2 regions of the Hydrogenophaga soli genome follow, and region 2 is predicted to be linked to the other one. Evidence: predicted binding sites of a transcription regulator. Region 2 holds the regulator's gene; the other holds the start of a gene.
What was found. Region 2 encodes HrcA, which represses chaperone genes, less so after heat shock. Its sites were predicted from a motif close to TTAGCACTCNNNNNNNNNGAGTGCTAA; they were not measured.
Positions count from the first base shown of each region.

Region 1: the regulator HrcA is predicted to act here: its motif matches at 2,184-2,210, upstream of groES (co-chaperone GroES).

Region 1 is NZ_BAAHAK010000010.1:50,562-54,545, forward strand. Features, by position in the region: gene groL (chaperonin GroEL) at 55-1,698, opposite strand; gene groES (co-chaperone GroES) at 1,793-2,083, opposite strand; gene ACYVB7_RS16740 (C40 family peptidase) at 2,403-2,966, shown strand; gene ACYVB7_RS16745 (DUF2799 domain-containing protein) at 2,993-3,535, opposite strand; gene metK (methionine adenosyltransferase) at 3,565-3,984, opposite strand, start outside.
Region 2 is NZ_BAAHAK010000005.1:319,796-323,779, forward strand. Features, by position in the region: gene ACYVB7_RS11645 (RelA/SpoT family protein) at 1-154, shown strand, start outside; gene greB (transcription elongation factor GreB) at 156-701, opposite strand; tRNA gene ACYVB7_RS11655 (tRNA-Arg) at 797-873, opposite strand; tRNA gene ACYVB7_RS11660 (tRNA-Ile) at 984-1,060, opposite strand; gene hrcA (heat-inducible transcriptional repressor HrcA) at 1,110-2,138, opposite strand; gene ACYVB7_RS11670 (NAD kinase) at 2,175-3,101, shown strand; gene recN (DNA repair protein RecN) at 3,114-3,984, shown strand, end outside.

The sequences.
Region 1 (3,984 bases), on a different contig from region 2:
TTTGTGCGGACAGAGGGCGGGCGGATGGCCTGCCCTCGACCCAGCGGCGCGGGCTTACATGCCCATGCCACCCATGTCGCCCATGCCACCCATGCCGCCGGGCATGGCGGGTGCGTCGTCCTTGGGGGCCTCGGCCACCATGCACTCGGTGGTCAGCATCAGGCTGGACACGGAGGCGGCGTTTTGCAGGGCGGTGCGGGTGACCTTGGTGGGGTCCAGGATGCCCATTTCGATCATGTCGCCGTAGGTGTCGTTGGCGGCGTTGAAGCCGTAGTTGCCCGAACCGGCCAGGATGGCGTTGACCACCACGGAAGGCTCGCCACCGGCGTTGGCCACGATTTCGCGCAGGGGGGCTTCGATGGCCTTCAACACCAGCTTGATGCCAGCGTCTTGGTCGGCGTTGTCACCCTTGATGGTGCCAGCGGCTTGGCGGGCGCGCAGCAGGGCCACGCCACCACCGGCCACGATGCCTTCTTCCACCGCAGCGCGGGTGGCGTGCAGGGCGTCTTCCACGCGGGCCTTCTTTTCCTTCATTTCGACTTCGGTGGCAGCGCCGACCTTGATCACGGCCACACCGCCAGCCAGCTTGGCCACGCGCTCTTGCAGCTTTTCGCGGTCGTAGTCGGAGGTGGCTTCTTCGATCTGCACGCGGATTTGCTTCACGCGGGCTTCGATGTCAGCGGCAGCGCCAGCGCCGTCGATGATGGTGGTGTTTTCCTTGCCCACTTCGATGCGCTTGGCTTGGCCCAGGTCGGCCAGGGTCACCTTGTCCAGGGCCATGCCCACTTCTTCGGCGATGACCTTGCCACCGGTCAGGATGGCGATGTCTTCCAGCATGGCCTTGCGACGGTCGCCGAAGCCAGGAGCCTTGACGGCCACGACCTTCAGGATGCCGCGGATGGTGTTGACCACCAGCGTGGCCAGGGCTTCGCCTTCGACGTCTTCGGCAATGATCAGCAGCGGACGACCGGCCTTGGCAACTTGCTCCAGCGTGGGCAGCAGGTCTCGGATGTTGGACACCTTCTTGTCGTACAGCAGCACGAAGGGGTTGTCCAGCAGGGCGGCTTGCTTTTCGGGGTTGTTGATGAAGTAGGGGCTCAGGTAGCCGCGGTCGAACTGCATGCCTTCCACGACGTCCAGTTCGTTTTGCAGGCTCTTGCCGTCTTCCACGGTGATGACGCCTTCCTTGCCCACTTTGTCCATGGCGTTGGCGATGATTTCGCCGATGCTGGAGTCAGAGTTGGCGGAGATGGAGCCCACTTGAGCAATTTCCTTGCTGGTGGTGGTGGGCTTGGAGGCGGCCTTGAGCTGGGCGATCAGGGCTTCCACAGCCTTGTCGATGCCGCGCTTGAGGTCCATGGGGTTCATGCCGGCGGCCACGTACTTCATGCCTTCGCGCACGATGGCCTGGGCCAGCACGGTGGCGGTGGTGGTGCCGTCGCCAGCGTTGTCAGAGGTCTTGGAAGCGACTTCCTTGACCATCTGGGCGCCCATGTTCTGCAGCTTGTCCTTCAGTTCGATTTCCTTGGCCACGGACACACCGTCCTTGGTCACGGTGGGGGCGCCGAACGAGCGCTCCAGCACCACGTTGCGACCCTTGGGGCCCAGGGTCACTTTGACCGCGTTGGCCAGGATGTTCACGCCTTCAACCATGCGGGCGCGGGCTTCACCGCCGAAAACCACGTCTTTTGCTGCCATGTTTGGCTCCTACAAATTCAAAAATTCAAACAAAAATGGCTCTATCGCTTTATTTGAAAGCGGTAGCAGCTATCAAATCAGGAGTTCTGGTCGATCACTTCTCGACCACGGCGAACAGGTCATCTTCTTTCATGACCAGCAGTTCGTCGCCGTTGACCTTGACGGTCTGGCCGCTGTACTTGCCGAACAGCACGCGGTCGCCCACTTTCACGCTCAGGGCCTTGGTTTCGCCCTTGTCGTTCGTCTTGCCGGGGCCGACGGCCAGGACTTCACCCTGGTCGGGCTTTTCTGCGGCGTTGTCGGGGATCACGATGCCAGAGGCGGTCTTGGTTTCATTTTCCAGGCGCTTGACGATCACGCGATCGGCGAGAGGACGCAGGTTCATAACATCTCCTAAATCAGAAGGAACAACATCGAAACGAGGATGGGTTGCCACCCCTCAAGGGGGCGGCGGTGGGGCGGAGGCTCCGCGGCGGCGGGCGCTGCTAGCACTCAACCCCAGCGAGTGCTAATGATAGGGCTGGCGCCGTGCATTTCAAGTCCGGGTTTTCAAAATTTATGCGTGCTGGCCCTGCAGCGCTTGTTGAGAAAGCGTGAGCTGCTCTGGATTTCGGAGTGAATTGCTTCGACAATCAGCCCCCATGAAATGGTGGCAACCTCTCTTTTTTGCCTTGGCCCTGGTGTTGACGGGGTGCGGAACCCCCGTGCCACAACGTCCGTCCGTGGGGCAGGCCGAACCCCTGCGGACGCCTGAGCCCCCGGTCTCCGATGCAGCCCAGTCCGCCACCCTGTACGCCATGGGGTTGGTGGGCACCCCTTACCGCTACGGTGGCAACACGCCCGAGGCGGGTTTTGACTGCTCGGGCCTGATTGCCTATGTGTACCGCCACGCGGCCCAGCTGCGCACCCCGCGCACGGTGGCGGAGCTGAGCGACTGGGGGCAGGCGGTGCCACGCGACGGGGTTCGCACGGGTGACCTGGTGGTGTTCACCGTCAAGGGACGCACCAACCACGCGGGCATTTACGTGGGGCAGGGGCGTTTTGTGCATGCCCCGTCAACGGGTGGCGCGGTCAAGCTGGAACGGCTGGACAGCGGCTATTGGGCCAGGCAGGGCGTGCACTTTCGTCGCCCCTGGGGCCTGCCCGAGCCTGACCCGGTCCTCCCCGTGCAAGCCCCGCCCATGATGGCCAGCCAAGAGGCCACGCCCATGTCGCGCTCCGACGACGGCACCTTGGCCGAGCGGCTGCTCAATGGGGAGGTGCAGTGAGGTGAGGGCTGCGCCCGTCGGCCCTGTCAGTACCGAGGGGCGTTGAAGCGCAGCGTACCCAGTTCCGAGCGCAGCCGCGATTGCGCCCAGTCCAGGTCGCGCAAGCGCTCGCGCAGGCGGTGGCGCTCCTTGTCGTCCTTGGACTTGGACAGCTGGCGCTCCAGCCGGTGAATTTCGGAGGCGTTGCTGTTGATCTGCAACTGCACGCGGTGGATGTCCGCGCCGGTCTGGTAGGCGTGCAGGAAAGCCTCTTCCCCCCGCCCCCGGCACACGCCCTGGTAGCTGCGTCCGGCCAGCCCTTCGTTCCAGCCGACGCGGGGCACGCAGTACACGCGCACCCCCTGGTCCCACCCGCCACGCCACAGGTCGGCCAGGGGGCGGATGCCCACCTTGGCGCAGGCCTCGGCGTGTTCGGCCAAGCGGCTTTCGGGGTGGCCCGCCGCGCCATCCTGGTAGCCCAGGCGGCCCCAGTCGGCGGTTTTGCACTCTTCTTCGCTGAGGGTGGCGCAGCCGCTCAGCCCCAGCGTGGCGGCGGCCAACAGGGCCAAGGCGAGTGGGGTCGAGCGCATGGCGGGCTCCTGCAGAGACGCGGGTTGGGTTACTTCAGCCCGGCGGCGGCACGCAAGGCGGCGGCCTTGTCGGTGCGCTCCCAGGTGAACTCAGGCTCTTCGCGGCCAAAGTGGCCGTAGGCGGCGGTCTTGCTGTAGATGGGGCGCAGCAGGTCCAGCATGTTGATGATGCCCTTGGGCCGCAGGTCGAAGTGGGCTTCCACCAGCTTGGCGATCTCGGCGTCGGGGATGACGCCCGTGCCTTCGGTGTAGACCGTGATGTTCATGGGCTTGGCCACCCCGATGGCATACGCCACCTGAATCTGGCACTGGCGGGCCAGACCGGCGGCCACGATGTTCTTGGCCACGTAGCGGGCGGCATAAGCGGCTGAGCGGTCCACCTTGGAGGGGTCCTTGCCGCTGAAGGCGCCACCGCCGTGGGGGCAGGCACCGCCGTAGGTGTCCACGAT
Region 2 (3,984 bases):
CATGAATGACGAGCGCGCTCAGTTGGCAACCGACCTGCGTTTTGCCATCACCGTGAAAGACCGGGCCCATCTGGCCGATGTGCTTCGTTCACTGAAACGGACACCATCGGTTTTGCGTGCACAACGCATTCGCCCTGGCAAAGAGCGGGCTTGAATCAGTCGTAGTGCACATCCAGCACTTCGACCGACTCCGCGCCCGACGGTGTCATCACCGTCACCTCGTCCCCCACCTTTGCCTTGAGCAAGGCCCGAGCCACGGGTGAAATCCAGGTGATTTCCCCCTGGCTGCTGTCCGCTTCATCCAAACCCAGAATGCGGACGGTCACTTCCGCCCCCGAAGGCCTCAAGTAGGTCACCCGGGCGCCAAAGAAAACCTGATCTGTGCCGCGATGGACGGAGGGATCGACGATTTCCACATGGTCCAGCCGCTTGGTCAGGAATCGGATGCGGCGGTCAATTTCCCGCAAGCGTTTTTTGCCGTAAAGGTAATCACCGTTTTCGGAACGGTCGCCATTGCTCGCAGCCCAGTGCACCACCTCGACCACCCGGGGACGCTCCTCATCAATGAGCGTCAGCAACTCGTTGCGCAGGCGGTCATAGCCTGCTCGGGTGATGTAGTTTTTGCCTGAATGGACAAGGGGAGAACCGACGCTGTCTTCGTCGTCGTCCTGATCCGTTTCTCGGGTGAATGCTTTGCTCATGTCACACAGAACAGTTGCACATCAAGGGCCAAAGCGCCTTGAGGATCAGAAGTGAAAAAGCCTCGCAACTTCTTCAAGTTGCGAGGCTTCCATTTTGGTGCGGCTGGCAGGATTCGAACCCACGACCCCTTGGTTCGTAGCCAAGTACTCTATCCAACTGAGCTACAGCCGCTGAAGCCATGATTATAACGCGAAAATCGATGGCTCTTCAACTTTTTCAAAACAATCTGCATTCACCGGGTGTTTGCACATTGCCGTCACACGATGAACCCCTCGGGTGACTGGTAGGGCGTGCTGGGCTCGAACCAGCGACCAAGGGATTATGAGTCCCCTGCTCTGACCAACTGAGCTAACGCCCCGACCAACCCGACATTGTATGCCGGGCTGCCCAGGGCGCAGAAAACGTGTTCAACCTGTGGGCTTGTTTTGACTGAGGGCGTTGGACACCAGCTTGGACGTGATGTCCACGATCTGGATCATTCGGTCATAGGCCATGCGCTGCGGGCCGATGACGCCCAGCGTGCCCACCACGGTGCCGTCCACCTCGTAGGGTGCTGAAACAATGGCCAAGTCTTGGTAAGGCACCACCTGACTTTCGCCCCCGATGAAGATGCGCACCCCATCGGCCTGCTCGGACACGTCCAGCAGCCGCATGAGTTGTGCCTTTTGTTCGAACAGGTCGAACATGCGGCGCAGGTTGCCCAGGTCGTTGGAGAAGTCGGACACGGTGAGCAGATTGCGCTCCCCGGAGATGACCACCTCGTCCTTGGAGGCCATGGCCTGCATGCCCACGTCCACCGCTGTTTGCATGAGTGCGGTGATTTCACCTCGCAACGTGTCCACCTCGGCCCGGAGGCGCTCGCGAACCACGTCCAGGCTGAGTCCTGAAAAATGCGTGTTGAGAAAATTGGCTGCCTCAACCAGCTGACTGGCGGTGTAGGTCACTGGCGTGGTGACCACCTTGTTCTGCACATCCCCATTGGGCGAGACGATGATGACCAGGATGCGCTGCTCGGAGAGCGCCAGAAACTCGATGTGCCTGAACACCGACGCATGGCGCGGCGTCATCACCACACCCACAAAGTGAGACAGGTTGGACAGCAACTGAGCCGCATTTGAAATGACGCGCTGAGGCTGATCGGGCTCAAAGCCCGTGGGCGGCAATTCGGTGGACAGGTCGAGCGAGTCACGGCGCACCGTCAGCATGGTGTCCACAAACAGCCGATACCCCTTGGGAGTCGGAATGCGCCCGGCCGACGTGTGGGGGCTGGCGATGAGACCCAAGTCTTCCAAGTCACTCATCACGTTGCGGATGGTGGCTGGCGACAGGTCCAGCCCCGCGGCTTTCGACAAGGTGCGAGACCCCACGGGCTGACCGTCGGCGATGTACCGTTCGACCAAGGTCCTCATCAACAACTGTGCGCGACTGTCTAGCATGCGTGCCCTAGGTTTGAGCTGTGTTGTAATTTCAGCATGATTTTGCCCGGGCAAACGCCACCGTCCAACCCTTTGGCCAACCCTCCCCGATTTGGCCGCGTGGCCGTTGTGGGGAAGTACCAGGCCATGGGTTCCCGAGATGCGCTCGACAGCATTGCCGCCTTCGTGGTGGGCCAGGGTTGCGAAGTGGTGCTGGAACACGAAACCGCCCACAACACCGGCCTGACCCAGTACCCTACCCTTTCCTTGCCCGACATCGGCGCCCAATGTGATCTGGTGCTGGTGGTCGGCGGAGACGGCACCTTGCTGGGCGTGGCCCGGCAGTTGGCCCACCACGGCGTGCCGGTGATCGGCATCAACCAAGGGCGGCTGGGCTTCATGACCGATGTGCGCTTCGAGGAGTTTCCCGCCACCCTGTCGGCCATGTTGAGGGGAGAGTACGAGGAAGACCCGCGAACCCTGATGCATGCCGAGGTGTGGCGCGACGGTGAGTGCATCTTCGACACCCTGGCCATGAACGATGTGGTGGTCAACCGCACGTCGGCTGGCATGGTGGAAGTGCGCATCGAGGTGGGCGGACGCTTCGTGGCGCGCCAGCGCGCGGACGGCCTCATCATTTCCACACCCACTGGCTCAACGGCGTACTCGCTGTCGGCAGGGGGGCCCTTGCTGCATCCGTCGATTGGGGGTTGGGTGATGGTGCCCATTGCGCCCCACACCCTGTCCAACCGCCCCATTGTGCTGCCCAGCACCCAAGAAATCGTGGTCGAAGTGGTGGGCGGACGTGAAGTGAGTGCCAACTTCGACATGCAGACCATCACCAGCCTGCTGCACGGCGACCAGATCCGTGTGCGAGCATCTACCCACACACTGACGCTGCTGCACCCCCTGGGATGGAGCCATTTCGACACCCTGCGCAACAAGCTGCACTGGAATGAAAACACCGTCGGTGCCCAGCCCTGACCTTGCCTGTTCATGAGCCTGCTTCGCATTGCCCTGAAAGACTTCGTGATCGTCCCTCACTTGGACCTCGACCTGGCCCAAGGCTTCACCGCGCTGACGGGGGAGACCGGTGCCGGCAAATCCATCTTGATTGACGCCTTGCAATTGGCCTTGGGTGGAAGGGCCGACCCGACCGTGGTGCGGGCTGGACAGGACAAAGCGGACATCACCGCCGAGTTCCAACTCACACCCGACGTGGCCGAGTGGCTCACCGCCCAAGACCTGGATGCATCCGAATCCACGGTGCTGCTTCGGCGCACCGTGGACACCCAGGGCCGCAGCAAGGGATGGATCAACGGCACACCCGCCAGCGCCACCCAGTTGCGCGAATTGGGGGGATGGCTGGTGGACATCCACGGTCAACACGCCTGGCAGGCCCTCACGCGACCCGACTCCACGCGTGCCTTGCTGGACGGGTACGCCCGCATCGACACCACCGAGATCGCCAGCCTGTGGCGCCAATGGAAAGACGCCACGGCGGCCTTGTTGGAATCCCAGCAAGCGGCAGGTGAACGCCAGTTGCAGCGCGAAAAACTGTCCTGGCAAGTGGCCGAACTGGACAAACTTCAGCCACGGCCCAACGAGTGGGATGCCTTGCAAGCCGAGCACCTCAAGCTGGCCCATGTGCACAGCCTGCTGGAAGCCGCAGAACAAGCCAGCCAATGCCTGGTGGATGCGGAAGTCAACGCCTTGGACCTGGTGAACCGTGCAACGCAAAGCCTTGCGGCGCGTGAACACCTGGAACCCGAGTTCACCCGTCTGCGCCAACTGCTGGACCAAGCCCAGGTGCTGCAACAGGAAGCTGCGCGTGACCTGCACGCCTACAGCCGCCGAACCGAAGCCG